3 regions of the Bacillus capparidis genome follow, and region 3 is predicted to be linked to each of the others. Evidence: riboswitches for the same ligand, from Rfam matches in the RefSeq annotation. Region 3 holds a riboswitch; each other region holds the start of a gene.
The links. Region 3 has a riboswitch for S-adenosylmethionine ahead of JOC74_RS21815 (ATP-grasp domain-containing protein). Riboswitches for the same ligand answer to the same signal wherever they lie in the genome.
Positions count from the first base shown of each region.

Region 1 (10,926 bases), on a different contig from region 3:
TATGAATTGCTAAAAAATGATAGTGTTTAAAAACGAGCATGAATACATTTTCCTATGTATTAAAGAGGTTGATTACTATTTCGTTTTGATAAGGAAGATTTCCTTTAGGCAACTTTTCCTATTTGGTAATACTTTATTATATTTACAAAAAGGAACATCGCGAAGTCTGTGGGAATTACGCCAGAAATCTAAAAATACGAAGTGCTACCCGCTTCTCTTATTTCATTTTGATGTAGGGTTCGTCCCACGAATTTAAGTTAATAATTCTTTGAGAAACGAATGTGGTAGAACCCTACATTAATAAATCAATCTTTATTTTCCTCTGCGAGTGACACTTCGGCGGCCGTCCACACTAATTGGAACTTCGCCTTCTACAGTAACCCTTCGCACTACGCGATGTTGATCGCCATAGTCATTTATTGCGTAATGTTGTGTTGCACGATTGTCCCAAATCGCTACGTCGCCAGCTTCCCAGTGCCAACGTACAGTGTTTTCTAAAGAAATGATATGATTCTGCAAAACTGAAAATAGATGAAAAGAATCAGAGGACGACAAACCTAAAATCTTTTTTGCGAAATGCCCGAGTATTAATGTGCGTTCTCCTGTTTCTGGATGTACTTGTACAACAGGATGTTCAGTCTCGATAACAGTAGAGGTAAAGACTTCTGTAAAATGTTTTATTGCTTTTGAAGATGCTTGTGTGTGGGATCCTAAGTAATCATATTCATTGCTATGCAAGGCCCAAAGACGGTCAGCTAGATCACGTAACTCAGGAGAAAGATCTTGATAGGCCGCTGCAGTATTTGCCCAAACGGTATCTCCTCCAAAAGGTGGAACAACAACTGCACGAAGGATTGACGCTTTTGGATATGCATCAACAAATGATACATCTGTGTGCCAGGAGTTGGCTCTTCCTCCTCCATGAGAAGAATCCAGCTCGTGGATATAGTCTGTTTCTTCCCTAGTCGGTACTGTTGGATGCGAAACTAAATCTCCCAATAACTGTGCAAACGCTTCTTGGCTCTTGTCGTCAAGATGGTTTTGTCCTCGGAAGAATATCACTTTATATTTCAGCAGTGCCTGCTTTATAGCATCAATCGTTGGAGTATCAAGGTCATCAGAAAGACGAACTCCTTGTATTTCAGCTCCGATTCGTCCGGCTACAGGGTGTATTTCCAAATTTTTATCAGTTAAATTGCTTTTCTCAACTAAACTCATATTATTACCTCCTGTAATTTCCACTTCTGTGGGTGATTTAATAAAAAACACTTTTGATCATTTAAGACACTAGGTTATTCATTCATTCTTCAGAGATTCAAGAGCTCGTATATACCTGCCTCCTTTTTACTCGATGGGTTCGTTTCTGAATTAAAAGCTTGCCGTATCAGCTAATACAGCGGCATTTAGATGACTGGTTAGCAATTCGGCTTTTAAAACATAGTAAACGCATCGATTTTATAAAGATATTAGAACCTGTTTAGAAGGAAGTCAAGAAAAAATATAAATATATTTAAAAGAGTGCCCGATTTATTGAAAAATGCTTTGACAAAGATTTTTACACAAGTTATAGTGTTATTCAAATAAAACCAATAAGAATAATAAGAATTAAAATCTTGGTCTGTCCTTTAGTCTGAAAATTTTAGAAAGGGGAGCTTGTACATGAGCAAGGAGCTAGAAAATTCGATTGAAATAAAAGAACTTTTTAAAGCCTATGACGGAAAGTCGAAAGTAAATGTGTTACAAGATATTAATCTCGATATCCGTAGCGGTGAATTTTTTATATTACTCGGACCAAGTGGTTGTGGTAAATCTACGTTGTTAAATATTATTGCGGGATTTATTAGTAAATCAGGAGGGGATCTTTTTATACAGAATAAAGAAATAAGCGGACCAGGAAAAGAAAGATCAATGGTGTTTCAGCAGCCTGATGCAGCCTTGTTCCCTTGGTTAAATGTAAGAGAAAATATTGAATTTGGAATGAAAATGCAAAAGGTTAGTAAAAAAGAAAGAAGCTCTATATCGGATAAATACTTACAGTTAGTTGGATTGAGCGAGCATGAGAAAAAATTACCAGAAGAGCTTTCTGGAGGTATGAAGCAACGTGTCCAAATTGCAAGGGTGTTAGCGAATAACTCGGAAATTTTATTGATGGATGAGCCTTTTGGAGCCCTGGACGCGCAGACAAGACGTACGATACAGCAGGAATTCATTCGCATATGGCTACATACAAAGAAAACAATCATTTTTGTCACTCATGATATTCAAGAAGCCATTCTATTGGGACAAAGAATAGGCATTATGTCAAAAGGGCCTGGTTCTTTTATTGAGAGTATCTATGATGTGAAACTTCCTTACCCTCGTGATATAACATCTCAAAATTTTAACGAACATTATAAAATGATTCAGTCTCACTTTGAAATCAATTCAAATACGAATAATCGTTTTAATGTAGATGAAGTTAGCGAAATTATTTAATAGAGAAAGGAGTGGATGGGATATTGCTAATATTAGTTAAAATCAGAAATTTTATCACTTCTGAAAATATAAGGCTCGGTTTTTTGGGGTGGGTTGCCGGAATCATTATTTGGCAGATCATCTCATTGTTCTCAGAACCTGAATTTTTTCCTGGACCGTGGGAAACCTTTCTCGGCGGTATTGAGTTAGTAAGTGATGGAACCTTGCAAAATTACGCTCTTATAAGCTATGGACGTATATTAACTGGATGGACACTTGGAAGTTTAATTGGGATTCCGATCGGTTTATTAATGGGGAAATTCCGATATATTCGTTTATTGCTAGAATCGTATTTGAATTTTTTTCGATTTATACCTGCTCTCGTATTTGTAACCTTATTTATTCTTTGGTTAGGAATAGGGGAGCAATCCAAAATCGCCCTTATTACTTATACGACTCTTTTTGTAGTCACACTAAATACAATGGCCGGTGTCCTTGCCATTGATGAAAATAAATTTCGAGCGGCAAGATCAATGGGGGCAACGGAGGTACAGATATTACTACATGTAATTCTTCCCGCGACCGTCCCTTATATATTTAATGGAATTCGTTTAGCAATGGGGAACTCTTTTATGGCGATTGTCGGGGCAGAAATGTTAGCAGCAAAAGAGGGAATTGGGTATTTAATTTGGACTTCCAGATTATATTTGAAAACCGATTGGATATTTGCTGGCATAATCACACTCGGCTTAATGGGATTTTTTATGGATAAAGTTCTGACAAACGCAGGCAGTTTATTGTTGAAAAAATACGGTGTGCGTAAAGCAAGCATTAATAAGAGAGAATTTGGTCAACAAGCCTCCTAAAAAGAAAGGATATTGATAATGAAATCAAAAAAATATCTTCCTAAAATTCTTTTTTCTTTCATAATCATTCTCTCATTTATTCTCGGTGGATGCGGTCAATCAACATCAGGGGATAAAGGAAATGATAGTAAAGGACAGAAAGTTTCTATAGCTCTGGATTCCGGTGTATTTTCAATTCCATTTCGTGTAGCGGGGGATCAAGGATTCTTTGAAAAACATGGGGTTAATGCGGAATTTTCTACTTATTCGTTTGGGATAGATACGTTAAACACTGTTATTTCGAAACAAGCTGATATTGGGATTGCAATGGACTACGCAGCATTAACCCGATTAGGAAAGGGAGATTTGAAAATTATTTCACGTTTTTCTTTACCTAATCCCAGTCGTTCACAATTCATTGTTAAAGATCGTATTAATAAACCAGAGGATTTGAAAGGCAAACGTTTAGGGGTACAAAACGGCACTGCAAATGAATACATTTGGGCAAGATATTTAGAGAAATTTAATTTGAAAAAAAGTGATGTAACGTTTTTACCATTGACCTCAACAGCAGAAATGTATGCAGCTTTTGAAAGAGGAGAGATAGATGGTGCCTGGTTTGAGGGTTCTTTTCTTGCCAGGGCTAAAGAGGTTGAAGAAACAAAAGTTTTGAATGACCTTAACGATATTGATTTTGCAATGAGGGGCTATGTAGTTGCTAGTGAAGATTTTGCACAAAATAAAGTAGCGGTTAAGAACATTTTGAAAGCTTTAAATGAAGCAAATCCATATATAAAGGAACACCCGGATCATGCAGCTGATTTAGCTTTTAAAGAATTGAAATTACCTGCAGATAAAGTTCAAGAAGAATTAAAAAAAGATTGGGTGTTTGATATTGCGTTTACTCAAGATGATATAAATCATTTACAAGATATTTTGGAATGGACTCAAAAAAACGCGTTAATAAAGGAAAAGTTTGATATTGAGGATAAAACCGCAATTGATCCTTTAAAGGAAGAATATCCAGATAAAACAAAGCAGCTTGAAAAATAAATTAATTGTTATGTAAACTAGAGCCCTTTTGTATAAGGGCTTTTAGTTTGATCGATTATTCTAATGTGTCTTTCCGGTTTTTATAAGTTCCACAATCATTTATCTTGATTATCCTCGGTGCTCTCACTTTCCTGTTCGGACGGATCGCGCTGCGGCTCAATGTCATCGTTCTGCTGCTCTTTCTTTTTCTGCTCAATTGAGTCATTTTGTTTGTCTGGATTTTTTTCACTCATGGATGCACACCTCTTTTCGTATTTAGTAATGCTTTACCCGGAATAATGAGTAATAAACGGTTTTCTCTTTTTGAAATCTATTAGGAAAAAAGCAGGGTATTAATAAGGGGAGGTTCCTTATAAAAAAGGGTATTATGAACCCGAGGTAATTAAAACAGAAAAAAACAGGCTCCTATATGATAGGAACCTGCCTGATGAATATTACTTAACAACCGAAGCTCCAATTAAGGATTTAGGCGCTTCACCGAGAGCTAATTTACAAATGTTAGCGTACCCAATCTCTTGATAGTTTTCAGTTAATAATTGTTTTAATACCGAGAAACCACGAGCATTTTTTAAACCGCTTAATTCTTTTTTATAAAGGTCAATCACAAATTCATCGATACATTTTGGTGAGTATTTATCAGGGTTTACATTTAATAGCAAGCAGCCCATATAATGAAACTTAAACTGGAGCTGGCGCGTAAGATGTATTAAGTGAACAAACCTGTCAAAAAGATCAGGGTGAGCTGTCTTGAACTCTTCAACGGCCAGTTTAGTCGTTTGCAAGTCACTCATAGAAGCGATAGTCATAAACAATACCTCCCTTTTACAACTGGAAAAGCCACCGGATCAATCCCATGGCTTTTTAACTGTAATAAATTGCGCCAGTTCCCGGCTTTTTTCTCTTCTTAGTTTGCGGATTTCTGCTCGCTCTTTTCCCGTTTCATAAAGATATTGTTCTTCTTCTGTCTCCGGGATAATGCTTGGAACTTCAATCGGCTTTTTGTTTTCGTCCAGTGCGACGAATGTTAAAAATGCCGTTGCAGCTATACGTCGTTCCCCGCTCATCATATCTTCAGCGATAACCTTGCAAAAGATTTCCATGGAGCTTCTTCCGGTATAGGAAACAAAAGATTCGATACAAACTGAATCTGATTGACGAATAGGGTGCAAGAAATCTATGGAGTCTGTTGATGCTGTCACACATTCTTTCACTCTAGCGTGTCTACGGGCAGAAAGTGTTGCACATCCATCTAATTTTTTCATCAGAACTCCGCCGAAAAGAGTATAATAGTTATTTAAATCGCTAATTAACACTTGATCAGTGTTTACGATACGTGTTTCAGACGTTTTTCTTGCCGTTGCTATTGCCATTGTATGACACCTTCTTCTTTGTGTTCTCAGGAGAAATCATATTTATCTACATAAAAAGTGTACTCCTTTCACTTTTTAGTGTAAAATGGTTAAAATTTATCTTGAACATAACTAATAATTATGTAAACGCTATCAAAATCCCTTATTTGGTTATAAAAAAAGCACCTTCGTATTAGGAAGGAGTGCTCAATGGTTATCGTATTTTAAAGAAATTCGATCTTTTGTGAACTGAAGGAATTCCTTTGCGACATAGGAAATATAATAATCTTTTTTCCAAATGATTGCTAAATCCCAGCTGATTGACGGATCCGTAACTTTTACTGCCTTCACACGTTCATCAAGATATTCGCAAGTGCTTTTAGGGAGTAAGGTGACTCCTAATTTGCTAGCGACCATTTCTTCAATAAATTCCCATTGTGAGCTTTCCGAGATGATGCTTGGTTTAAATCCTGACTTAGTGCATGCAGCAACAATTCGATCTCGTAGCGCAAAGTCTTTATTAAAAAAGACAAAGTTTTCATGCTCAAGTTCAGCCATCGGAATTTTCGTTTTATCCGCCAATCGATGTTCCGAATCGACGATCAGCATTAACTCTTCCTTCATGAAAGGATGGCAATCAAATAATTCCTGATTTGTCGGAAGAACAATCACACCGAAATCAAGCTTGTCGTCTATAATATTCTCTTCAATTTTTTTTGAACCGTCTTCAACTAACTCGAAGGTGATACCGGGATATTCTTTATGGAATTGCCCCATAATTGTTGAGAAAAACAAAGAATTAATGAGCGGAGGCAAGCCAATTCGAATATGGCCTTTTTTTAAATGAGAAATATTTTCCAGCTCTGTCTCCAATTGATGAAAGGCTTTATCAATGATTTTTGCCTGCTCATATAGAACACGTCCGGCATCAGTCAAAGTTAATTTTTTCCGCGAACGATTGAAAAGGACAACTCCGAGCTCTTCCTCTAAATTTTTAATCATTTTGCTAATGGCCGGCTGCGTGACAAACAAATGGTCAGCTGCGCGGGTAAAGCTATTTAAACGGGCAACTTCGATAAAATACTGTAGCTGTTTGATATCCAATACTTTCACCTGCTTGCAAACGGAAATTTATACAATAAAGTACCAATCGTTATTATGAAAAAATAAGACTATTTGTAGTGTAGCATATTATTGCAAATAAAATTTAAAGAATGTTCGCCAGCCCCTATACGAAAACAGGGTCTCATACTTTGAGACCCTGTTTCCTTAAATCGCGATTGATTGAATGATGAAACGGTGCTGTTTTACAAAGTATCCTTCCGTTTGAATCATTTGGATCCTTGTATTTTTCTATCGTAAAATCAGGTATTTGCCATGGGATAGCTTTTAAATAATAGACTATCGCTCCAATATCATAAAATCTTTGAACAGGAAATTCTTCAGCAAAAGACCATCTGTGATACCGCGTTTTCTCCGCTCATCCTCCGGCATGGCGGCATGCGACATCTCAGCCAGATCTGCCCCTTGTGTAATTGGCTGCTGGAAATATGGTGTCAGGAATGTATTGTCGGACAATCAACAATAGCTTGTGTGCTCTCGCCAACTGCGCATACGCTGCAATGTCGATTTCCTGCATCAGCGGGTTTGTCGGTGTCTCCAGGAAGATCGCTTTTGTCCATCCGTTATCATCGCTGCTGTTTCTTCCACAGTCCGAAATAGAGCGTAAATCGGCGTCACTCCGAATGATTCTAAAAAGAAATCGAACAGTCGATAAGTTCCTCCGTATATATCCTCCGGCACAAGCAGTGAGTCGCCAGATCGGAAAAGTGATAATACAAGTTGGATTGCTGCCATGCCCGAGCTGCAGGTAAATGCCTGATCGCCCTTTTCAAGCTTTGCGAACCCATCCTCCAGAACAGATCAAGTCGGGTTCTTCGTCCTGGAATAATCATAACCGGTTATTCCCCTATTCCGCTATGTACATAGGCGGTGGAAAGATAAACCGGCGGATTGACAGCCCCTGTCACTCCATCACTTCGATTACCTATCTGTACAAATGTCGTCTCCAAGCTACTTCCTATATTGTTTCTCACCCTTCTATAAAAAAAGACCCTTCTCCCCAAAAAGGAAGAAGGTTCAGTCATAACCAAATCAGCTTCTTATCTTTAAGGCGGATACCTTTTGGAATTAGCACCGTGTCTTGACAGACTGGTTGCTGAGACATCATAGGGCCAAGTCCCTCCGTCTCTCTTGATAAGAAAATTATTATTTATTTTTTATATTAAAGATATGTTACATACAGGAAAATCCGGTCAAGTCATTTTTTAAAGTTTTCTATCAAGTACAATTATTTCTGTTGAATTTTTTAGCTACAGCAGTTTCTGATGGCACTCTAAGTTAAAAAATAGGATTGACACCCAGAACTTTTCGGTCTATCCTTACAACTAATATTTCTTATCCAGATTGGTAAAGGGAATGGCCCTGCGAAGCCAAAGCAACAGGCTGCAAGCCGCAGTACTGTGCTAATTCCAGGTGTTTGTCACCGAAGATAAGAAGAGCAGAAGCTTAAAAAAGGCCCTCTTCTATTCGGAAGGGGTCTTTTTTAAAGGCAAAATCCGACTAATTCCATAGTAAATATCAAGATTATTACATACAGGAGGCTACATGATGGAGACCATGAAGCAGACACTTGCGGAGGTACATACAGAATTGGAAAATGATTTCGCAGAAGTCGTCAAATGGCGGCGATATCTGCATCAGCATCCTGAATTAAGTTTTCAGGAGACGAAAACCGCCCGTTTCATCGCCGATAAGCTGCGCAGCTTCGGCTACGAAGATATCCAGACAGATATCGGCGGGTATGGCATCGTCGCATCGCTGTCAGGGAAAGAGGCAGGACCTACGATTGCCCTCAGAGCTGATTTCGATGCCCTGCCGATAGTGGATGAGAAAGAAACAGCCTATCGATCCAAAATACCTGGCGTGATGCACGCTTGCGGACATGACGGCCATACTGCTGCTTTGCTGGGGACTGCCAAAGCATTGATCAAGCATAAAGACAGCCTGAAAGGCATAGTTGTCTTCCTGTTCCAGCCTGCTGAGGAAGTACCGCCCGGCGGTGCCAAGGCAATGATTGAAGATGGCGCACTTGACGGTGTCGATTATGTCTATGGCGCTCATCTTAACTCTGCTGCCCCTGTCGGGAAGATCGGTGTCGGTGAAGGATTCAAAATGGCCGCAGTGGATAAATTTGCGATCACCATCCAAGGAAAAGGTGGTCATGGCGCAGCACCACAAGAGGCTGTCGATCCAATCGTCATCGGCAGTGATATCGTAAGTGCTTTGCAGAAGATTGTCAGCCGAAGAGTCAGCCCACTGGAATCTGCGGTGGTGACACTGGGTGTATTCCAGTCCGGTAACGCATTCAATGTCATACCGGATACCGCCAAATTGGAAGGCACAGTGCGGACGTTCAATGCCGACATCCGCAAGCAGGTCAGACAGCAAATAGAAGCCATCGTTTCCGGAATCACGAGCGGTTTCGGTGCGACTTATTCCATCGATTACCTGCACGGCTATCCTGCGCTTTATAACCATCCAGAGGAAACTGCTCTTTTGCAGCAGCTATTCTCTGAACAATTCGGTGAAGAACAGGTAATAGAACTTGAAACTGGGATGGGAGCAGAGGATTTCGCTTATTACTTGCAGGAAAAACCCGGCAGCTTTTTTAAAGTCGGCTCCCGCAATGAGGATACAGCCACACACTATCCGCATCATCATCCGAAATTCGACATCGATGAGCGGGCATTGCTCATCACGGAGAAAGCATTCACGAAAATCGTATTCTCGTTATTGGGAAGCTAAGGAGGAAATGTCTTGAAGAAGAAATTTGCACTCATACTATTCGGCTTAGCGGCCACCATCGCCTTATTCGGCTGCTCCGGCAATTCCAGCAGCAGCTCCGGTACAAGCGGCGGAGAACCTGTTGAAGGCGGCGACTTGAATGTTGCCATGACGGCGGATCCCGACACACTGGATTGGATGTATTCCGGCGAAAGTGTTGCGAGAAAAATCGGCTGGCATATCTATGAAGGTTTGTTCGCCCTGGATAAGGATTACCAGGCTCGTCCTTTACTAGCTGACGACTATACCGTCAGCGATGACAAGAAAACATACACCATCACCCTTCGTGATGGACTGAAATTCCACAACGGCCAGGACGTAACTGCCGAGGATGCCAAAGCATCGATCGAGCGCTGGCTTAAGGTCTCTTCCGTCGGTAAGATCACAGCAACACATGTGAATTCTGTCGAAGCAAAAGATGACTTGACATTGGTCATTACGCTGAAAGACCCATATACCGCTTTGCTAACCGATCTGGCTGCTCCGAAAGCATCTGCTGTCATCATTCCTGCCGATATCGCGGAAGCTGCGGGTGAACAGCCGCTGAAAAATGAACAGCTGATCGGTACAGGTCCATTCAAATTCGATTCCTGGAAGCGCGGCAACGAAATCGTCCTTTCCAGATTCGAAGATTATCAATCTCGCGAAGAGGAAGACTGGGGCGGTCTGACTGGTAAAAAGACAGCTTATCTGGATACGATTCATTTCAAGATCGTGAAAGACCCACAAGTAATGCTCAATGGATTGAAGACAGATCTATATGATTATGTACAGTCCATCCCACTTGATTTGTATGATGTAGTCGATACCACACCTAATGTCGAACCAGCTATCTCAAGCAATGGATATTCCGTCATCACCCCGGATAAATCCGAAGCGCCATTTGACGATATAAAAGTCCGTGAAGCACTTCACGCAGCGCTTGATAAAGAGGCCATCGCCAAGGCTACTTATGGTAATAGTGAATTCTATAATCTGGATGGAGCCCTGTTCACGCCCGATCAAACAGCTCTTTACTTGGATCAAAACATCGATAATTTCGAAGCTTATGATCCAGATGAGGCGAAAAAGCTGCTGGAGGTCAGCTCTTATGATGGGCAGCCGGTGAAAATCATCTTCTCGAATGACCATGCAGAGTATAAGAAAATCGCCGAAATTGCAGAACAGCAGCTGGAAGCAGCAGGCTTCAATGTCGAGCTTGAGTCCTATGAATGGGCAACCTACCTGGAAAAATGGAGCGTTGCTGCTAACTGGGATATGGTCGTAGTTGGCTGGTCTCCGTTCTTCTCGCCAAACCAAGCCGGAATGGTCAGTCAGGA
Region 1 covers NZ_JAFDST010000002.1:977,193-988,118, reverse strand. The annotation lists gene JOC74_RS12060 (TauD/TfdA dioxygenase family protein) at 313-1,218, opposite strand; gene JOC74_RS12055 (ABC transporter ATP-binding protein) at 1,660-2,475, shown strand; gene JOC74_RS12050 (ABC transporter permease) at 2,499-3,320, shown strand; gene JOC74_RS12045 (ABC transporter substrate-binding protein) at 3,339-4,352, shown strand; gene JOC74_RS12040 (3-methyladenine DNA glycosylase) at 4,448-4,585, opposite strand; gene JOC74_RS12035 (hypothetical protein) at 4,787-5,158, opposite strand; gene JOC74_RS12030 (acyl-CoA thioesterase) at 5,198-5,722, opposite strand; gene cidR (cidABC operon transcriptional activator CidR) at 5,909-6,805, opposite strand; partial or broken gene JOC74_RS12020 (SAM-dependent methyltransferase) at 6,971-7,145, opposite strand; partial or broken gene JOC74_RS12015 (PLP-dependent transferase) at 7,217-7,785, opposite strand; SAM riboswitch class I at 7,861-7,964, opposite strand; SAM riboswitch class I at 8,156-8,259, shown strand; gene JOC74_RS12010 (M20 metallopeptidase family protein) at 8,372-9,568, shown strand; gene JOC74_RS12005 (ABC transporter substrate-binding protein) at 9,581-10,926, shown strand, end outside; gene JOC74_RS12000 (hypothetical protein) at 10,875-10,926, shown strand, end outside.
Region 1: linked by a shared signal. The riboswitch ahead of JOC74_RS12010 (M20 metallopeptidase family protein) and the one ahead of JOC74_RS21815 (ATP-grasp domain-containing protein) in region 3 are both predicted to bind S-adenosylmethionine.

Region 2 (10,926 bases), on a different contig from region 3:
AAATTAGTAAAACGCATGATTGAACTGATAGAAGCAAGAGGCGTAAATTTAAGCGAACAAAGAATCGGAATCAGCCACGGCGACGACATTGAGCTGGCAAATGAGGTGAAAGAGCTGATCGAAGAAGCTTTTCAACCTAAAGAGATCGTCATTAGTATGATTGGTGCCGCAATCGGAGCCCACTCAGGTCCCGGTACGCTTGCCATATTTTTTGCAGGAAAAGAATAGACAGAAAGTCTTCTTCTGCCTTACATGTGAAATAGAAGAAGCCGGCTTAGATTAATGAGCCGGCTTTTTTAGTTGAGATATAAAATTATCTCTTTCATGTTTACTTTGATGTACTTTTGTCGTTTCTTTAGATTTTAATTTGTGCGATCTCTCCAGGTTATTAGCGCTGCAGTTTTTTCTAGAAAAAGACGAAGAAACTTAGCATCCAGCCTGTATTCTTCTTATTATTTTTCTTTTGTTATTTCGTAAGTCCAGCTTCCCTCTTGACGCACTTTACCCTGCTTCATCAAATGACCTAACGCACGTTTGAAAGCACCTTTGCTCATCTGAAATCGTTCTTTGATATCTTCCGGGTCACTTTTATCTGAAAAAGGCATAGCTCCATTTCTCGTTCTCAAATAGGAAATGATTTGTTCTGCATCAGTGCTCATCGAATCCTGTTTCCTCGGCAGCAGAGATAAGTTGACAGAGCTATCGTCCTTAATCGCAATCACACGCGCCTTAAGCTGTTCGCCAAGCCTTGGCTCTTCCTTGCGTTGGGATGGATGGATAAATCCCCTGATTCCCTCTTCAGAAATGACAAAAGATCCTGAAGCGATTAATCGATAAACCGTGCCCGTTAATTCTTTATTCATCAGGCTTTGATCAGCTGGTTGAAACAGCTCCTTTATGACATCTTCAGGAGCAGGCTTTGCGAACATGCGTCCATATTTTGTTACTTTCATCATGCAATACAGCTTATCGCCTGCTTTTGGCCAAATGCTTTCAAAAGGCGGCAAATGCTCTGTCGCTACTAACGCATCCTTTGACAGGCCGACATCGACATAGACTCCTCTGCCTGAAACTACGTCGACAACCTCGACCCAATCGTAAACCTCTTCCGTTATTTTCGGCATTTTCATTGTTGCAGCCAATCGTTCCTCATGATCAACATAAAGATACACAAGTACCTCTTCACGATCGGAAATATCCTCTATGATCTCGCTGTTATGAAGCAGGATAGTCGATTCTCCATCAGTCAAAAAATATCCGTAATCTGCTTTTTTCTCTATTTCTAAAGTAACCTTTAAACCGGGTTTCATTTGTTTCTTCCTTTCTGTTTCCTGTATCATCTTATATTATCTCCAGCTACGTTGGAAGTTTGTACTTTATTCTACTATAATCAATTCATAAGATAAATGACGAGGAGGCCGAAAATGGCAAAAGAGAGTTCATTTGATATCGTATCAAAGGTAAACTTACCTGATGTCCAAAATGCAATCGGAAATGCGATGAAGGAAGTAGCCAACCGATATGATTTTAAAGGAAGCAAAAGTGACATTACACTTGAAAAGGACGAGCTAGTGTTGGTTTCAGATGATGAATTTAAAATGGATCAGCTGAAGGATGTATTGGTGAACAAGCTGATCAAGCAGAATGTGCCGACCAAAAATATTCAATATTCGAAAAGCGAAAAAGCCGCAGGGGGCACGGTCAGGCAACGTGGAAAACTTGTTCAAGGGATCGACAGCGAGCAAGCGAAAAAAATTAATAACCTGATTAAAAATTCCGGAATCAAAGTAAAATCCCAGATTCAAGGCGATCAGCTCCGCGTCATAGGTAAAAACAAAGACGATCTTCAGCAAATTATCTCTTTAATCAAGGGAGCAGACCTACCTATTGATGTCCAATTTATTAATTACCGATAAATTACTAGTTGATTATTTCGTTCACTTCATGTAAATTGAAAATACTATTATTTTTCATATCATTCATACAACTTATCATGAGAAGCGGAGGGACTGGCCCTGTGAAGCTTCAGCAACCGGTGCAATGATTCAATTCATTCATGACCAAGGTGCTAAATCCAGCAAGCGTACTTGCTTGAAAGATAAGGAGACAGCGGAAACGAACAAAAGTCTTCTTCAAACAGAAGACTTTTTTTATTTATAGTTCGTACTTGAGGAGGAAATTATGGGACTGATCGAAGATTTGCAAAAGAAAATTTTAATCGCCGATGGTGCGATGGGAACACTTCTTTATTCTTATGGAATTGACCGGTGTTTCGAAGAATTAAACATTTCTCAGCCTGAAGCAGTTCGCGGCGTTCACCAAGCGTATGTTAATGCCGGAGCTGATATTATTCAAACAAATACGTACGGAGCAAATCATATAAAGCTATCCAGATATGGTCTAGAAGACGATATTAAAAAAATCAATGCAGCTGCTGTTCAGCTCGCAAAGGCAGCTGCAGAGCAAGCATATGTGCTCGGTACTATCGGCGGTATCCGCACTTTTAATAAAAGTGCCCATACGCTCGAAGAAATCAAACGAAGCTTTCGTGAACAGCTCTACCTTCTGCTTCACGAAGAGCCTGATGGGTTACTATTAGAAACGTATTACGACCTGGAAGAAGCACAGGAAGTATTAAAGATCGCCAGAAAGGAAACGGACCTTCCGATCATTGTCAATGTGAGCATGCATGAACAAGGTGTTCTTCAAGACGGTACATCATTAGCCGATGCCCTTGCTTCACTGGAAGGTTTAGGAGCCGATTCAGTGGGTATGAACTGCAGTCTCGGACCTTATCACATGATTCAATCCCTTGAGGAGGTCCCACTGCCAAAGCATTCATATCTGGCTGTTTATCCGAATAGCAGCTTACCGGCATTAGAGGAAGGACGCTTGGTCTATGAAACAGATACGGATTATTTCGGCGAAAGTGCGCTAAAATTTCGAAATCAAGGAGCGCGAATTATCGGCGGCTGCTGCGGTACGACTCCTGCACACATCAAAGCAATGTCAGAAGCCGTCAAGCAATTGCATCCAGTTACCGAAAAAAGCGTCAAGGTCAAAAAAACGGATCCCGTCCATGTTCAGGATATCCGCGAGGAGCCTTCCTTGGACGAACTTGCAAAGCAAAAGCGGACAATTATCGTGGAACTTGACCCTCCTAAAAAACTTAATTTTGAAAAATTTCTGCATGCGGCTTCTGAGCTTCAAGCCGCCGGAATTGATGCACTTACGTTGGCTGATAACTCGCTAGCGACTCCGAGAATCAGCAATGTTGCCTGCGGGGCGCTATTAAAGCAGAAGCTTGACATGAGATCGCTAGTTCATATCACTTGCCGAGACAGAAATTTGATCGGACTTCAGTCCCATTTAATGGGTCTTGATACGTTAGGTCTTCAAGACATCCTGGCCATCACAGGAGACCCATCAAAAATAGGTGATTTTCCAGGAGCGACCTCGGTATATGATCTGACTTCCTTTGATTTAATAAGACTGATTAAGCAATTTAATGAGGGAGTATCCTATTCGGGTAAGCCTTTAGGGAAAAAGACAAACTTTTCTGTTGCAGGTGCGTTTAATCCGAATGTCCGCCATATTGATAAAGCAGTTAAACGATTGGAGAAAAAAATTGAATGCGGAGCTGATTATTTTATTTCACAGCCCGTTTATTCCGAAGAGCAGCTATACAAAATCTATGAAGAAACGAAGCATTTGACAACGCCGATTTACATTGGCATCATGCCGCTGACCAGCAGCAGAAATGCTGAATTTATTCATAATGAGATCCCGGGGATTAAACTTTCCGACGAAATCAGAGAGGCCATGGCGTTTGCCGGAGAAGATAAGCAAAAACAGGCAGAGGAAGGACTTTCTATTGCAAAATCCCTTTTAGATACAGCATGTGAGTTATTTAACGGAATCTATTTAATTACTCCCTTTTTACGGAGCGATCTAACGTCAGAATTAACGACTTATATACACCAGAAGAAAAAGGAGATACATCATGTCCACGACCATCAATGATCAGCTAAAAAAGAGAATTCTCATTCTAGACGGTGCCATGGGTACAATGATTCAAGATGCCAACCTTTCTCCAGATGATTTTGGCGGAGAAGAATACGAGGGCTGTAATGAATATTTAACAATCACTGCGCCCCACGTTATCAGGTCTATTCATGAAGATTATTTAGCAGCTGGCGCTGACTTGATTGAAACAAATACATTCGGGGCAACGAAGCTTGTATTAGATGAATATGAGCTCGGACATTTAGCATTTGATATTAACGTAAAAGCAGCTGAGTCGGCAAAAGAAGCTGTACAGAAATTCTCAACTGCCGACTGGCCTCGTTTTGTTGTAGGTGCTATGGGCCCTACGACTAAAACACTGTCAGTTACCGGGGGTACAACGTTTGACGAGTTGGTTGCCAACTATGAAGAGCAAGCAAGAGGCTTGATAATCGGCGGCTCTGACCTTCTTTTGCTGGAAACAAGCCAGGACATGCTGAATGTGAAAGCTGGGTTTATCGGTATTCAGGAAGCCTTTGCGAATACAGGCAAGCAATTGCCTTTAATGGTATCCGGCACGATAGAACCGATGGGTACCACTCTGGCAGGACAAGATATTGAAGCATTCTACATTTCCCTTCAGCACATGAAGCCGATCAGTGTCGGATTAAATTGTGCAACGGGACCGGAGTTTATGACCGATCATCTCCGGACGCTTTCTTCCTTTTCGTCATCCTACGTCAGCTGTTATCCGAATGCCGGACTGCCTGATGAAGAAGGGCATTATCATGAATCCCCTTCCTCTCTTGCGAAGAAAATTAAAGCCTTTGCCGAGCAAGGCTGGCTGAATATTATCGGCGGCTGCTGCGGAACGACGCCGGCACATATCGAGGCGCTGCGCGAAGCAGTTTCCGCTATTCCTCCTAGAGAGATCCCGAAAGACAAGCTTCCTCATTCGGTTTCCGGAATTGATGGACTGTTTTACGAAGAAAGCATGCGCCCTCTCTTTGTAGGAGAACGGACAAATGTCATCGGCTCCAGAAAATTCAAGCGACTCATTTCTGAACAAAAGTTTGAAGAAGCTTCAGAAATCGCAAGAGCGCAAATTAAAAACGGTGCCCATGTCGTGGATGTCTGCTTGGCAGATCCCGACCGTGATGAAGCTGAGGATATGGAAAACTTTATAAAAGAAGCGATGAAAAAAGTTAAAGCTCCTTTTGTCATTGATTCAACAGATGAAGCTGTGATTGAGGTAGCCTTGAAATATACGCAAGGAAAAGCAATTATTAATTCTATTAACTTAGAAGACGGTGAAGAACGGTTTGAAGAGGTATTGCCACTAGTCAAAAAATATGGTGGAGCTCTTGTTGTAGGGACGATAGATGAGGAAGGCATGGCCGTCACAGCTGAGAAGAAGCTGGAAATCGCGATTCGCTCGCATGAACTGCTCACAAAAAAATACGGCATTCCGTCCACTGACATTATTTTTGATCCGCTCGTCTTCCCGGTCGGAACTGGAGATGAGCAGTACATCGGCTCTGCGAGTGAAACCGTCAATGGCATTCGTTTAATTAAAGAAAAGCTTCCCGATTGCTTGACTATTCTTGGCGTCAGCAACGTCTCATTCGGTCTTCCGCCAGTAGGAAGAGAAATCTTAAACGCGGTTTATTTGTACCACTGTACGCAAGCGGGACTTGACTATGCCATTGTTAATACCGAAAAGCTTGAACGATTTGCCTCCATACCAAAAGAAGAGGTTGAAATGGCGGAAAAGCTATTGTTCCAGACGGATGACAAAACCCTTGCCACTTTCACAGAGTTTTATCGAGGCAAAAAGAAGGCTGACAAAAAGCCAAAGCAGTCACTATCTCTTGAGGATCGTTTGGCCGAATACGTCATTGAAGGGACAAAAGAAGGGCTGATCCCGGATTTGGAGGAGGCGTTAACAAAATACAGCACTCCTCTTGAAATTATCAATGGACCTTTGATGACCGGCATGGCAGAGGTTGGGCGTCTCTTTAACAATAATGAATTGATCGTCGCCGAGGTTCTGCAATCAGCTGAAGTGATGAAAGCGTCTGTCTCTTTTTTGGAAAACTACATGGAGAAAAAAGACGAGAGCGGAAAGGGCAAGATTATTCTTGCGACCGTCAAAGGCGATGTTCATGACATTGGCAAAAACCTAGTAGATATCATCCTAAGCAATAACGGCTATAAGGTTGTAGATCTTGGCATTAAGGTGACTCCGCAAGATTTAATCGCAGCTGTCCGCAAAGAAAATCCCGATATCATCGGGCTATCCGGGCTGCTTGTCAAATCCGCCCAGCAAATGGTCATTACGGCACAGGATCTCCATGAGGCTGATATTTCTCTGCCGATTATGGTAGGAGGTGCAGCCTTATCAAGGAAATTTACGAAAATGAAAATCTCTCCTGCTTATACTGGACCAGTTCTTTATGCAAAGGATGCGATGGACGGACTGGCCTTGGCCAATGATCTCCGAACAGACTTAGACCGATTTATCGAGGAGAAACGCCAGCAGGAAACGCCGGCAGAAACCGTTCAAGAGAAAAAACAATCAGAAACAGCAGTGAAGCTTCTTGAGAAGAGAGCCGTTATATCTGAAGCTCCTGTCTTTGTTCCGGAAGATTGCAAACGGCATTATTTAAAAAACATCGACCTTGCCAGTATCGTTCCGTATGTCAATGAACAAATGCTGATCGGCCATCACTTAGGATTAAAAGGAAAAGTGAAGAGGCTTTTGGCTGAGAGAGATCCAAAAGCGATGCAGCTAAAAGAAATCATTGATGAGCTTCTGCAGGAGGGGAAAGAGAAAAAATGGTTTGATCCTGAAGTTGTCTATCAATTCTTTCCAGCATATAGTGAAGGGAATGATCTTCATATCCTCGACCCTGGGAATCAACAGGATATTCTTGAAACGTTCCATTTCCCGAGACAAGAGAAGCTTCCGTTCCGTTGCATTTCCGATTATGTGCATACAAAGGATAAGATTGACTACGTGTCATTTTTCACGGTAACAGCCGGACGCCATATTAGAGAAATTGCTAATCAGTTTAAAACACAGGGAGACTATTTAAAAAGCCATGTCGTTCAAGCGCTCGCTCTAGAGCTTGCAGAAGGCTTGGCGGAGCGGACGCATCAAATCATCCGTGACCGCTGGGGCTTCCCTGATTCTCCGGATTTCACAATGGAAGAAAGATTCCAGGCGAAATATCAGGGACAACGGTATTCCTTCGGGTACCCTGCCTGTCCGGATCTTGAAGATCAGGCGAAGCTCTTCCGCCTCATTCAGCCGGAAGGAATCGGCGTTCAATTAACAGAAGGGTTTATGATGGAACCTGAGGCCTCTGTGTCGGCAATAGTAGTTTCTCACCCCGAAGCGCGTTACTTCAATGTACATTAAATACCAAAAGCTGCCCATCAAGTGATGCGACAGCTTTTTTCTATATTACGATTATATGCGTTCAATACGCGCGGCAGCAAATTGATTCCAACGAGCGGAAATCGCCTGTAACGCATTGTCTTTATCCTGATAAGCACCAATTTGAGTTCCATCAATGATCACGCGGTATATGTTACTGCTAGCTTTTTTTTTCAGACTAAAGCTTTTTGCCAATCCGTTTACGTGCCCTCTTGCGACTCGTGTAATCCATGCCGGGTCTTTCATTTTATTCGCATCCGATTCGTCCGAAATAAATCCGTTTTCGGTTAAAATCGCTGGCATTGTTGTTTCACGAAGTACATGGAAATCTGCTTTTTTCCGTCCGCGATCTCTTAGTTCATTTTGCTTCAACACTTCTTCATGAATGATTCGTTGATAGCCAGCTGTAGCAGATTGATCGGAAAGACTAGTGTGAATATAATCTTCATATCCTTCTGCAGATCCATTAAAAGAATTTACGTGGATAGATAAATAAAAATCCGCTCCCCACAGATTGGCTGAATTGGTTCTTGCTGTCAAAGAAACCGTCTGATCGCCTGTCCGACTTAAGCGTATATCTACCCCTTCATATTCAATTCGCAATATCTCAGCAATCTTTTGCGCTATTGAAAGATTCACATGTTTCTCAAGCAAGCCATTTCCAGAAGCTCCACTATCTGTACCTCCGTGGCCAGGGTCAATAAATAGCTTCACTAGATATGCCTCCTCTTACTTGATTTAGATGGTTGTCCTATTTAACTATGACTTAATCTTTTACCATCACTACTAATCTATGAATTTGATCAGATTTTGTTCTGGCATTCCCCTAGTGTATTTAAGCATTTTTTAAGTCTTTTGACCGTTTTTTAATGACAAGGTGTAAAGACATGTGTAAACTTAATTAGCGTAAGATGATGAAGAAACAGAGGTGGCTTATTTGAAGAACAAACAAATTTCAGAGAGGAAGCTTCTCGGCATTGCCGGAATGGGCTGGATGTTTGACGCAATAGACGTTGGCATCCTGTCGTTTATCATAGCAGCATTGCACAGTGAGTGGAATTTAAACCCTCAGGAGATGAGCTGGATCGGCAGTATCAATTCAATAGGAATGGCCGTAGGCGCTTTCGTTTTCGGTATCCTTGCTGATCGGATCGGAAGGAAACACGTCTTTATTATAACTCTTTTATTTTTCTCGATTGGCAGTGGATTGTCTGCACTAACGACGACTCTTAGCGCATTTTTAATTTTGCGCTTCTTTATCGGAATGGGCCTTGGCGGAGAGCTCCCAGTGGCTTCGACGCTCGTATCGGAGTCAGTGGCACCTGAAAAACGAGGCAGAATTGTCGTTTTGCTTGAAAGCTTTTGGGCAGTTGGCTGGCTTATTGCCGCCTTGATTTCGTATTTTGTGATCCCTTCGTTTGGATGGCAAACAGCTCTTATTTTAACGGCCATTCCTGCACTTTACGCCATATATTTACGAATCGGCCTGCCGGATTCACCGAAGTACGAAACACTTGATGTGAAAAAGAAAAACGGTTGGATGAAAAATATTTCATTACTATGGTCAAAACAATATAAGCGCTCAACAACCATGCTATGGATCGTCTGGTTCTGCGTCGTCTTTTCCTATTACGGAATATTCCTATGGCTGCCAAGTGTCATGGTTATGAAAGGCTTCAGCATGATTCAAAGCTTTGAATATGTCCTTATCATGACGCTTGCCCAGCTCCCAGGTTATTTTTCTGCAGCGTGGCTCATTGAGAAAGCTGGAAGGAAAGCCGTTCTCATGATCTATCTAATAGGAACGGCCATCAGCGCATTTTTCTTCGGAAATGCCGAGTCTCTTCCAATGCTTCTTACATTCGGGATGCTTCTTTCCTTTTTTAACCTCGGTGCCTGGGGAGTTTTATACGCCTATACACCAGAGCAATACCCGACAGCCGTCAGAGGCTCCGGTGCAGGGCTGGCAGCATCCATCGGCCGTGTCGGCGGCATCCTCGGTCCGCTGTTAGTCGGATATATGGTCACACAAGGAACATCGATCGCGATTATTTTCACTATTTTCTGCGGGTCAGTCTTTCTCGCCGTGTTAGCGGTCTTCTTTTTAGGAACGGAAACAAAGCAAAAAGAAATTTTTTAAACCCTTTGCCAAGCAGGAAAACTGATTTTCCGCTTGGCATTTTTTATCCTTTTGTTCCACCAGCGGTTAAACCGGAAATGAGATACCTTTGCAAAAACAGAAAAACCAAGGCAATCGGGATGGCAATTAGGATACTGCCGGCTGCGAATCTAGTGAAATTATTAGCAAATTGATTATTAATAAAGGAGAAAAGACCTATGGCAAGAGTAAAGTTTTCTGGTGATCTAATAATAATTGAAGGCAGCAGAAAATCTGTAAACGGCGCCATAAAATTAAACAAAGCCACAACTGCCAAAATCGGCTTTGCCAGCGGCAGCATGATTTTGAAAAAGACAGCAAAATGCCCTGCACCGTCGATTCTGGCCGCATCATCAAGCTCCCTGCCAATCGTATCAAAATAGCCTTTGACCAGCCATGCATTAAAAGGGATCTGCCCGCCGATATAAATGAGAATGAGCCCCGCCAGTGTATCGAGAAGCCCGAGCATATTCAACAGCACATAAATCGCGACCATTGCCATTAAAGAAGGGAACATTTGCAGCAGTAAAAAGGTATACAATCCATATCTTCTGCCGACAAACTTATACCGAGAAAAAGCATACGCAATCAGAGCAGTCAAAAGAACCGAGATACCTGAATTGATGACGGCGACAATGAAACTGTTTTTGTACCAAAGCAAATAGTCACTTTCTGCAGAAGTAAAAAGCCACTTATAATGGGTAAATGACCAGTTTTCCGGTATCAAGGCGGCAGTATACAGACTGTTTCCTGAATTTAATGACAGCCCTATCGTCCAAACAAGAGGGTATCCAATCAAAATAAACATAATAAAAATAAACAAATACATGAATGTCACTTCGATTTTTGATTTCGTTTTCGCAGACATTACAGAGTCCCCTCCTCTTTAAAGGATCTCGTTCGTCTGAATTGAAAAAATGCGGCTGCAGACACGAAAAGCCCAATCAGTATAGATATGACTGCTGCCATATTGTAGTTATTCGTTTGAAAGGTCAGTTTATAAACCCAGGAGATTAATATATCCGTCCCTCCCGCATTTTGTCCTCTGACAGTTGGTCCTCCTTCATTAAACAAATAGATTATATTAAAATTGTTAAAATTCCCTGCATATTGCATGATCAGCAAAGGAGCAGTCGCATAGAGGAGATGAGGGAGCGTAATCATGCGAAACTTCTGCCATTTGCTTCCGCCATCTACATCAGCAGCCTCATACCAATCCTTTGAAATGCTTTGGAGAACTCCTGTAAACAAAGCAAAAACAAACGGAAAGCCAAGCCAAGTTTGAATGAGAATCAATGCAACTTTCGACCAAAACGGATCT
Region 2 covers NZ_JAFDST010000001.1:75,222-86,147, reverse strand. The annotation lists gene JOC74_RS00420 (DegV family protein) at 1-228, shown strand, start outside; gene JOC74_RS00415 (CvfB family protein) at 453-1,310, opposite strand; gene JOC74_RS00410 (YajQ family cyclic di-GMP-binding protein) at 1,425-1,916, shown strand; SAM riboswitch class I at 1,986-2,105, shown strand; gene JOC74_RS00405 (bifunctional homocysteine S-methyltransferase/methylenetetrahydrofolate reductase) at 2,182-4,023, shown strand; gene metH (methionine synthase) at 4,004-7,429, shown strand; gene JOC74_RS00395 (N-acetylmuramoyl-L-alanine amidase family protein) at 7,481-8,161, opposite strand; gene JOC74_RS00390 (niacin permease NiaP) at 8,433-9,587, shown strand; gene JOC74_RS00385 (sugar ABC transporter permease) at 9,631-10,473, opposite strand; gene JOC74_RS00380 (sugar ABC transporter permease) at 10,473-10,926, opposite strand, start outside.
Region 2: linked by a shared signal. The riboswitch ahead of JOC74_RS00405 (bifunctional homocysteine S-methyltransferase/methylenetetrahydrofolate reductase) and the one ahead of JOC74_RS21815 (ATP-grasp domain-containing protein) in region 3 are both predicted to bind S-adenosylmethionine.

Region 3 (10,926 bases):
AGGTCAATATAATCAAGCTGCAGCTTATTTAAACTTGTTTCAAAAGCTTGTAATGTTTGCTCATATCCTTGATCACTATTCCACACCTTGGTAGTGATAAAAAGTTCCTCACGCGGGAGACCAGACTCCTTAATCGCTTGACCGACACCTGCTTCATTTTTATAGACTGCGGCTGTATCAATCGACCGGTACCCGACTTCAAGTGCTTTTTTTACTGCACGAATCACTTCTGTTCCTTCTTCTGCTTTATAAACCCCTAAACCAAGCTGGGGCATTTTTACGCCATTATTTAAAAGTACGTCCATTGGTACCACTCCTTCTTTTGTTTCGAATCATTTCTGCTTACCCGATGGCGCCGGCCAAATCGTAAGGAGAAAGGTCAATATCAGTCGGTTCGTTCAATGCAAGCTTTGCAAGCTGTGATCCTATGTACGGTCCCATCGTAAGTCCAGAAGCACCTAAGCCGTTTGCAGCCAAAACATTTGGGAAGTTTGGCAAATTGCCGATGACAGGCAAAAATCCTGGTGTGAATGGGCGAAAGCCGACTCTGGTTTCAACAAGCGTGCTATCGTCCAGACCTGGTGCCACTGCTAGTGCCTTATCAAAAATCTCCCGCAGCCCGCCGGCTGTTACTCTGTGATCGAAGCCGACATCATTCTCATGGGTAGCTCCGGCAATAATTCTGCCATTTTCGAAGGAAAGCAGGTATTGGTCATTTGGAGGCATAACGACAGGCCAATTTTCTGTTTTTGCATTCGGGGATTCAAGGTGGACGATCTGTGCTTTTTGCGAAGAAACCAAAAAATTGACTCCAAGCGGCCTTAGAAGTTTCTCTGCCCAAGCGCCGGCAGTAACGATGATTTTATCTGCTTTTATTATCTCATTGTCAACCCGGACGCCAGCCTTATTGTCATGTCCAATATACAGTGATGCCTCACCATTGATAAAATGGACTCCCCGCTTTTTTGAAGCCAAGTTTAGAGCATTTCTCAGACGACGTCCATCGACTCTGGCAGCCCCACTCACATAAACTGCTCCGTAACCGTCAGCTAACGGAGGAAACTTAGCTTTTGCTTCATCGGAAGAAAGCAGAGTGATGCCGCCAATTTCAGGCGCATCCTCTCGTCGTTTTTCAGCACGTTTTATCATTTCGGATAATTTCTTTTCATCCGTATGAATGCTTAGCGCACCAACTTTTGCATAGCCTGTATCTGTTTCTCCGTCAGCTTCTAATTCAGCAATTAAGCTGGGGTAATACTTTGCGCCTCCTTTCGCCAATTGATACCATGCTTTGTTGCGCCGCTGTGACAGCCAGGGGCATACGATACCTGCAGCTGCGTCAGTAGCTTGGCCTTTATCCTTGCGGTCGATCACAGTAACTTCTGCACCGGATTTGGCTAATTTATAAGCGGTAACAGAGCCAAGCACTCCCGCTCCTATAACAATACATTTGTTCACCGAAAACATCCTTTTCATTTTTCCATTTACATTACCATCATACATATCTTAAGCCATCCAGTTCAAATAAATTAAATCCGTTTAAACTGTTACTTACTTGTTAACAATGATGAAAGACATATTTTAGGGGGTGTATTATGGATTATCTACATATAACCACTGAACTTATTATTGGATTTTTTGCTTTATTTCTTGTGACGAAGATATTAGGAAAAACCCAGTTTGCACAAATCACACCGTTTGATTTTATATCAGCACTAATACTTGGAGAAATGGTTGGAAATGCGATTTTTGATGAAAATGTGAGTGTCTGGGAAATATTATTTGCAGTAGCCGTATGGGGAATTTTAATTTATATAATAGAACTTTTATCGCAAAAGTTTAAAGGGCTAAGGGGGCTGTTGGAAGGACAGCCAGCGATAGTTATCGGTAAGGGGAAAATTGATTACCAGGCTTTAAAAATAAATAAATTGGATATCAACCAGCTTCAGACGTTAGTCCGTGAAAAAGGATATTTTTCAATAACGGAAGTTGAGTACGCGCTCTTAGAAACGGACGGTTCAGTTAGTGTATTGCCGAAGCATCCCAATTCTCCGCTGACAAAACAGGATTTTGATATCAAATATAAACCAGTTTCTTTGCCGATCACATTAATCCTTGATGGTGAGTTAGTCAAAAACAATTTAACGGAGGCTGGATTTGATGAGGATTGGCTGAAAAAACAATTGGAAGCTGAAAATATTCATGATTACAAAGAGGTTCTTTACTCAGAGTGGCATGAAATCAGAGGGCTTCATATTCAGCGCAGTTAGAGGCATTATCTCGCATTAACGGGCAGTAAGACCCCCATCTCAAGGTTATGAGTGAAAACGTACAATCCTAGGCGGGGATAACTGCCCATAAAAGCTAGGATTGGCTTCAACTCACAATCAGTGGGGATGAATGTAAGAAGGCTAATTACTCAGGCGTCTTGTGCGGGCACCTTCACTAGAACCACTGATTGAAGTTTTACTTTATTATTCGATAAGGGATAAAAATTAATTCTGTGTTGATTTCATGAAAGTATCATGGTATCTTAATGTTACTAACCCTATCAGTTAAATATGAATTCTTCTTATCTTGAGAAGCGGAGGGACTGGCCCTGTGAAGCTTCGGCAGCGGACTTACATGATAAGTACTGTGCTAATTCCTGCAAGCAATAGCTTGAGTGATAAGAATAGGTAATTGAATATTTAGATATTCACAGCCTCTTCTTATGCAGTTTAAAGAAGAGGCTGTTTGTTTTTTTAATGAGGGGAAAAGAAAAATCATGGAGGGATCAGTATGGGCAAAATTTACGTGATTCATGAAAATGATGAATGGACGTTACATTTAACAAAGCGTTTGGACGAACTGAAGCTTCCATATGAAGTGTGGAATTTAAATGAAGGCTCAATTGACTTGACAGAAGAGCCCCCTGAAGGCGTTTTTTACAGCCGAATGAGCGCGTCTTCCCATACGAGAGGCAACCGATTTGCGCCTGAATTCACTGCAACAGTACTCGATTGGCTTGAAGCGCATGATAGGAAGGTTATAAACGGGAGCATGGCTTTAAAACTTGAATTAAGCAAAGCGGCTCAATACGCCGCATTAAGTCGAGATGGAATCCGTACCCCTGAGACAATAGCCGCTGCCGGGAAAGAAGAGATTATTAAAGCGGCGAAATATTTAAACAAGACATCTTTTATTACAAAGCATAATCGTGCGGGGAAAGGATTGGGCGTCCAGCTTTTTCATTCGATTGAGGCTTTAGAAGACTATGTTTATAGTTCAGGTTTTGAAGAGCCGATTGATGGAATTACTCTCGTTCAGGAGTATATTGAATCCCCTGATCAGTCAATTATAAGGTGCGAATTTATCGGCGGGAAATTCTTATATGCTGTAAAGGTTGATACGTCTGGAGGATTTGAGCTTTGCCCGGCCGATGCTTGCCAGATTGGCGATCAAATCTGCCCGGCAGATGGAGAAGCGGTTTCGAAACCGAGTTTTCAAATCCTTGCTAATTTTCATGAAACGATTATTGAAAAATATGAAAACTTCCTGCAGCAGCAGCAAATCCTTGTAGCAGGTATCGAATTTATTAAAGACAAGGATGGGAATCTATATACCTATGATATTAATACAAACACGAACTACAATGCCGATGCTGAAAAAGCGGCAAATGTTTACGGAATGCTGGAGCTGGCAAACTATTTAAAAAGAGAATTGGAAATACCATATTTTTATCACCCTTATGCATTATCAAAATAAACCGCCAATTTCCGGCGGTTTATTTTCTATCCTAAGAAGCAGTTTACTCTACGAGACCTTAACTCTCATTCTCTATTTAAGTCCAACAACTTTCCGAACTTTTTAACGAAGGATTTCCAATTTATAACGTACGATGTTCGCCTTGCTTGATATCATGTATAATAATTTATATCAATTTCAAAAAACAATTTTTAAATACAAGGTGAATACAATATGAAAATAGCTTTTTTTGATTCGGGAATTGGCGGAATTACAGTGCTTCACGAGGCAATGAAGCAGCTTCCTAGGGAGGATTTTGTTTTTTTTGCCGATACCCTTCATGTTCCATATGGGACTAAATCAAAGGCAGACGTAAAAGAATATGTGAAACAATCTGTAGAAACGATCCGAGAGGAAGAGGTAAAAGCTCTTGTTATCGCGTGTAATACAGCAACGAGTATCGCAGTTTCTGAATTAAGAAACACATATGATTTTCCGATTATCGGCATGGAGCCGGCGGTTAAACCTGCTTTGGAAATAAGCCGATCTGCCGGAAAAAGAGTACTCGTTTTTGCTACTCCGCTAACACTGAAGCAATCAAAATATACACAGCTGGTATCTCGAATCGATGATCAGCGTCTTGTAGATTCCCTGCCGCTGCCGGAGTTAGTTGAGTTATGTGAGCGATTAAACTTTGAGAGCCAAGAAGTGATTGATTATTTTACAGAAAAACTTTCATCGTTTGATCTAAACAACTATGGCACAGTTGTTCTGGGATGCACCCATTATCCGTTTTATAAACACGTTTTACGAAGTATTTTGCCAAACCACATTCAAATCGTTGATGGAAGCGTTGGAACTGTTCATCGATTAGCGGTTATATTAAGTGAAGCCGGACAATTGCATGCAGACGGAAATGCAGACACAAAATTTCTTTGTTCAAGTCAAAATCCAGATTACATAAGGAAAATGGAAAAGGCGCTTACATTCATTCAAAACCATGAATGATAAGCCTTATTTGATGCACAGCCGGGCACTTTTAGAGAAGCGTCCGGCTGTTTGTCGTTTTTCAAAACACTTCACATGTTTAATAAGAATTTTCCTGAGGAATAGTGTATTACGTAATCACATAAATAGGAGGAATTCAAAATGAATAATTTAACACGTTTTCCAAGCGGACAGCCTGCACAAGAACAAAACAGGCAACCTGGAATTGAAAGTGATATGAATCCAACACCTGTTTATGAAGACGAGAATCATATAGGAACAGGAAAATTAAAAGACAAGGTCGCTTTAATCACAGGGGGCGACAGCGGAATCGGACGTGCGGTATCCATCGCTTATGCAAAAGAAGGCGCAGATATTGCGATTGTCTATTTAGATGAACATGATGACGCAGAAGAGACAAAAGCGAGAATCGAAAAAGAAGGCGTAAGATGCTTGCTTATTCCAGGGGACGTTGGCAGTGAGGAATTCTGCAACGAAGCTGTGGAAAAAACAGTGAGTGAACTTGGAAAGCTGGACATTCTTGTCAACAATGTTGCAGAGCAGCATCCGAAAGACAGCATTAAAGAGATTTCCAGTGAGCAGCTGGAGAGAACGTTCCGAACAAACTTCTTTTCCTTTGTTTACTTTATAAAAAAAGCTTTAGATTATATGAAGCCTGGAAGCGCGATTATCAATACAACATCAATTAATCCTTATCGTGGAAATCCGTCCCTGATTGATTACACCAGCACAAAAGGAGCAATCAACGGTTTAACAAGATCACTTTCCCAACAGATTGTAAAGGACGGAATCCGCGTAAATGCGGTAGCACCGGGACCGATTTGGACACCATTGATCCCAGCTACATTCCCGGAAGAAACAGTAGAATCATTCGGGAAAAATACGCCAATGGGCAGAGCGGGTCAGCCCGTAGAACACATCGGAGCCTATCTATTATTGGCATCAAATGAAGGCTCTTATATGACTGGGCAAACGATTCATGTCAACGGCGGCGACTTTATTTCCACGTAAGGATTAGCGAGAGAGGATGGGATGGATTTCCCGTCCTTTTTTTCTTTTTAAAAAGGAAAGATTGCGCATATCGGCCTAAGATCGCTTATAACCAGCCTAACATCGCCCTTCCTCACGCAGTTTTTTACTATTTTGCCTATCCGTTAAATTTTTGCCGTTTAAATTTCGAACCTTGGTGGAAAATAAATAACTATGGAGACAATACAAAGGAGTGGCTAAAAATTGACTCAAGAACAGATTAAACAAAAAGTATTGGATGTACTGGAGAATCATAAGGTAGGATCACTGGCTACGGTTATAGATGGCAAGCCTCATTCAAGGTACATGACGTTTTTTAACGAGGGTTTAACGTTATTTACTCCAACAAGCGAAGATACGCATAAAGCTGAAGAAATCGAGGCAAACCCTAACGTCCATGTGCTTCTCGGTTACGATGACAATGGTTTTGGCGATGCGTATGTTGAATTTTCAGGAATTGCAAAATTTAATTCCAGCAAAGAGCTTAAGGATAAAATTTGGAGCGAAAAGCTGGAAAGATGGTTCGACGGAAAAGATGATCCGAATCTTGTCGTTTTGGAAATCAAGCCGACAAACATCCGGTTGATGAATGCCAATGAAAATACTCCGCAAACTCTGGAGCTATAAAAAAACTTGCGTTCATTGGAAATTTATGCTATGATTTACACTTAGAAAACAGAAGCAAATGAGAAAGTAAACTGCTTTTTTCTATTTAAACCTTATTCTTTGTTTTCTAATCTGCCCCTAAATGATTAGAAAAAAGACTTTTTGTTTCACAATTCAAACTGGCGCGGCTTCGGAGCCGCAAGGACGATTGAGAGGTAGGGCTTTCGTTGTCTTGTTTTTTCAAGAATTTCCATGAAGTTTACTTTCGTATAGGATTTTACGGAACGAAATGCTATCCAAGACTCTCACTGGATAAGTGGGATAATGATAAATAAGATTTGCTTAAAGAATAAGATGTAATGTGCGCCTGACTTTGCTGTCAGGCGCTTTTGCGTGTTTGTACTGAAAAAATCAGTTTGGAGAAACCTTATTTAAGGATAGAATCCGAGGCTCCACTTTCATAAATAAAAAAATGAAACCATGCCGAACTTGAATTAGTCTAATGAAGGAACAAGGAGGTTTCCCCATGGAGTTTATAACTACAAACGTAATCATTATTTTCTTTTTTTTATTGCTCATTCATTCGGTCGAAACGCTTGCTTATACTACACGTCTTGCCGGGGCTAGAATAGGCTTGATTGCTTCGGCTTTATCGCTGTTTAATGTTATGGTCACTGTTTCGCGGATGTCGAATATGTTGCAGCAGCCATTTACAGGAGGGATTATTGATCATTCAGGAGAAAATGCCCTGGTTGTGGTCAGTGAACAATTTCGCGTGCTGATCTTTGGATCAACGGCAGGATCGATTATAGGAATGATTTTGCTGCCTACGTTTATCGCTGCATTTTCGAGGGCTATACTCCATTTATCAGAAGAAAACGGTTCAGTCCTCAATTTCTTTCGTAAAGGAATTTCTAATAAATGGTTTGCGCATGTTCGTAGGTACATAAAGCTGCCTTCAGCTCATTATTTTAAAGGATTTCATTTCCGGCTCATTCCGAAGCGGCTTTTTGTCTTAAATATGCTCATTACATCTATCTACACAATTGGTGTTCTCTCGGCTCTTTACGCGGGACTGCTTGCTCCTGAAAGGTCAACGACAGCTGTTACGGCATCAGGCCTTGTTAACGGGGTAGCCACGATTTTGTTGGCGCTGTTTGTCGATCCCAAGATTTCCGTGCTTGCTGATGGTGTTTCAAAAGGCAAGATAAACTACAAGTATTTAAAATGGACTTCGGTTACCTTAGTGTTCTCAAGGGTCTGCGGAACCATTTTGGCTCAAGTTTTATTCATACCGGCTGCCTATTATATCGCTTGGATGACGAAATGGCTTTAATTACTGCCAGTAAAGAAAAAAAACACTGCGAATGCAGCGTCATTTTTTCTCGTATTTACGAAGCCCTCTATCGTAAAAAAAGTTCCCAAAAGGCACAAAAGCAACAATTAAGCCGGCTGCTGTCCATTTTAGTGACCATCTCAATACAAACGTAACATACGCAAGAACAAGGATATACAATATAAACAATCCGCCGTGAATGCTGCCGACAATGGTCACTGCCATCGGAATGTCAGCCAAATGCTTAAGCGGCATAGCAATAAATAATAGAATAAGCAATGACATTCCTTCAAGAAAACCCATCGTTCTCAACCGTCCAATCGGTGTGCTTAGCATGTTTTTATAGCCCTCCTTAAACATCAGTTACTATAATAAATATAAACTATGAATGGGACAACTATGATGGGTTTTTATGAATCGTCAAAATAAATTCATTTTTGGAGCAGTTTTAGTGTTTCCTGAGTTGACAAGATGGTTGCAAATTCCCTGTTCAGGCTGCTTAAATGAACGTCATGAATAAGCTCTGCAGATAAGGTGCTTCCATCTATCCCCTTTCTTTCAAAGGTGGCCGTTGCGTCTGAAACGAGAATCATTTGAAAACCGAGATTGCTTCCCATTCTGACTGTGGTAGAGACGCAATGATCGGTTGTTAGTCCAAGTGTAATCAGAGCTTCGATTTTTTTACCCCTAAGATATTCCTCCAGCTTGGTCCCGATAAATGCACTATTCACGGATTTCGTGAATACCATTTCTGATTTTTCAGGTTCGAGCCCGTCGATAAATTTAGATGTAGGCGAGTGCTCGTAAAAAAGACTCTCATTATTCGTAGAGATATGTTTTACGTGAATGATAGTTTGTCCAACCATCCTTGCCTGCTTTAAAAGCTCGTAAGCATTTTTTTCAGCAAAAGGATTGTTTCTTTTCCCCCATGAAGGATCAGCGAATGCCTGCTGAAAGTCAATGAATAAGAATGCCGTATTCTTCATATTAAACCGTTCCACCAACTGGCTGGAGCTTCATAAGTGCCCCGAAAAATTGCTGTGCGGTTGTAAAGCAAATAAAAGCCACCAGCTCACTGATTTCTTCATCTGAAAAATGCTCTTTCAAAATATCAAACTGTGCATCCTTGACTTGATCTCGTTCATGGAGAAAAACCTCTGCAAATCCCATGGCACAGCTAAGCTTGATATCCTCTGGCGAATGAACGGGCGCTCCCTTTGTCTGGCAATAGGTGCAGCCGTTTCCTGTCGCTAACACTCTCCTTACTTGCTCCTTCAATTCAGGTGATAGCCTTCCTCCGTTGGCAAGCTCGCCATCTAGTGCATTCCATTTCTCTAATATAGAATCAGAGTGACCGAGCAGCTGGGAGAAAGGAGTAGTTCCGTTGGCCGACTTTTTTATTCTTGTCATATTGCCACCTCCTGTCATAATAATAGCTAAGAATGATAAGGTTTTACATCATAGTTGCAATGAAAAAGAACATAATTCTATTAAAATGAAATTTATATAAGGGGAATCATTTGCAAATGAAAATTGATCAAGTGGATGTGCATATTTTGAATGAGCTTTCTAAAGACAGCCGGCAATCGATGAGGGAGTTGGCGAAGAAGGTAAATCTTTCTGCACCTTCTGTGACAGAACGAGTAAGGCGGATGGAGTCATTTGGAATGATTAAGCATTATTCCACTCAATTCGATTATAAAAAAATCGGCTTTCCGGTCAGCTGTTTGATTGAGGCTACGATCAAAAATGGAGAATATGAAAGGTTTAAAGCGCACATTAAAACGCTGCCTTATGTTGAGTTCTGTTACCGGATCGCAGGGGAAGCTTGCTATATGCTGAAAATTAATCGGGAAAGCCTTGAACAAGTGGAAACCTTTATTAACGAAACAGCGCCTTATGCCCAAACGGTTACTCATGTTATTTTTTCAGAGGTGGAAACGATGAGAGAAATTATTATAGAAGACAACTAGATCATTCATCAACAAAATGCCTAAGGGTACCTGCACTTAGAAGAAAACTCCTGGTTGTGGTAAAGTATTAAGCAGTAAGCAAGAAAGGATGTTCATATTGAGCAAAACCGTAGTTCTAGCAGAAAAACCTTCAGTCGGGCGCGACCTTGCCCGCGTGCTGAAGTGTCATAAAAAAGGAAATGGCTATCTGGAAGGCGACCGTTATATCGTCACGTGGGCTCTTGGCCATTTAGTTACATTAGCCGATCCGGATGGATATCAGAAAGAGTATCAGTCTTGGAAGCTTGAGGACTTGCCGATTATCCCCGAGCCTTTGAAGCTTGTCGTCATAAAGAAAACGGGAAAACAGTTTCAAGCAGTCAAATCCCAGCTTTTGCGCAAGGATGTGAAAGAAATTGTCATAGCAACGGATGCCGGGAGAGAAGGAGAGCTTGTTGCCCGGTGGATTATTGACAAAGCAAAGGTGTCTAAGCCAATAAAACGGCTATGGATTTCATCAGTCACCGATAAAGCGATAAGCGATGGGTTTAAAAAGCTGAAAAACGGCAAAGAATTTGAAAATCTTTATGCCTCTGCAGTGGCGCGAGCCGAGGCAGACTGGATTGTGGGAATCAACGCAACGAGGGCCTTAACCACCAAATACAATGCCCAACTGTCATGCGGCCGGGTTCAAACGCCGACGTTAGCGATGATTGCACATAGGGAAGAGGAGATCAAAAAATTTAAGCCTAAGCCATATTACGGGCTTCGTGCCGAAACAAATGGTATGGTACTGAATTGGCAGGATAAGCATTCAAAGCAAAGCAGAACCTTCGATAAATCAGTCACGGAAAAGCTGATGAACTTGCTGAAAGGGAAGCAGGCTGTCATTCACGATTTGAAAAAAACTGCGAAAAAAAGCTTTTCACCAGCGTTGTATGATTTGACTGAGCTTCAAAGAGACGCTTATAAACGATTCGGATTTTCTGCAAAAGAAACGCTTTCTGTTCTGCAAAAGCTCTATGAGCAGCACAAGCTGGTTACCTATCCACGGACTGATTCGAGATATTTGTCAGCCGATATTGTACCGACATTAAAGGACAGGTTAGAAGCGATCGAGATCAAACCATACGCCCCGTTTGCCAGAAAAATTCTAAATACAGGCATCAAAGCACATAAAGGCTTTGTCAATGATGCCAAAGTTTCCGACCACCATGCGATTATACCAACAGAAGAGCCGGCTGCTCTAGGCAGGCTGAGCGAAAAAGA
Region 3 covers NZ_JAFDST010000008.1:54,864-65,789, forward strand. The annotation lists gene JOC74_RS21800 (aldo/keto reductase) at 1-305, opposite strand, end outside; gene JOC74_RS21805 (NAD(P)/FAD-dependent oxidoreductase) at 343-1,458, opposite strand; gene JOC74_RS21810 (DUF421 domain-containing protein) at 1,596-2,270, shown strand; SAM riboswitch class I at 2,570-2,675, shown strand; gene JOC74_RS21815 (ATP-grasp domain-containing protein) at 2,782-3,747, shown strand; gene murI (glutamate racemase) at 3,961-4,734, shown strand; gene JOC74_RS21825 (SDR family oxidoreductase) at 4,876-5,745, shown strand; gene JOC74_RS21830 (pyridoxamine 5'-phosphate oxidase family protein) at 5,968-6,390, shown strand; gene amj (lipid II flippase Amj) at 6,896-7,705, shown strand; gene JOC74_RS21840 (DUF3817 domain-containing protein) at 7,745-8,041, opposite strand; gene JOC74_RS21845 (cysteine hydrolase family protein) at 8,137-8,691, opposite strand; gene JOC74_RS21850 (carboxymuconolactone decarboxylase family protein) at 8,693-9,115, opposite strand; gene JOC74_RS21855 (Lrp/AsnC family transcriptional regulator) at 9,232-9,678, shown strand; gene JOC74_RS21860 (DNA topoisomerase III) at 9,776-10,926, shown strand, end outside.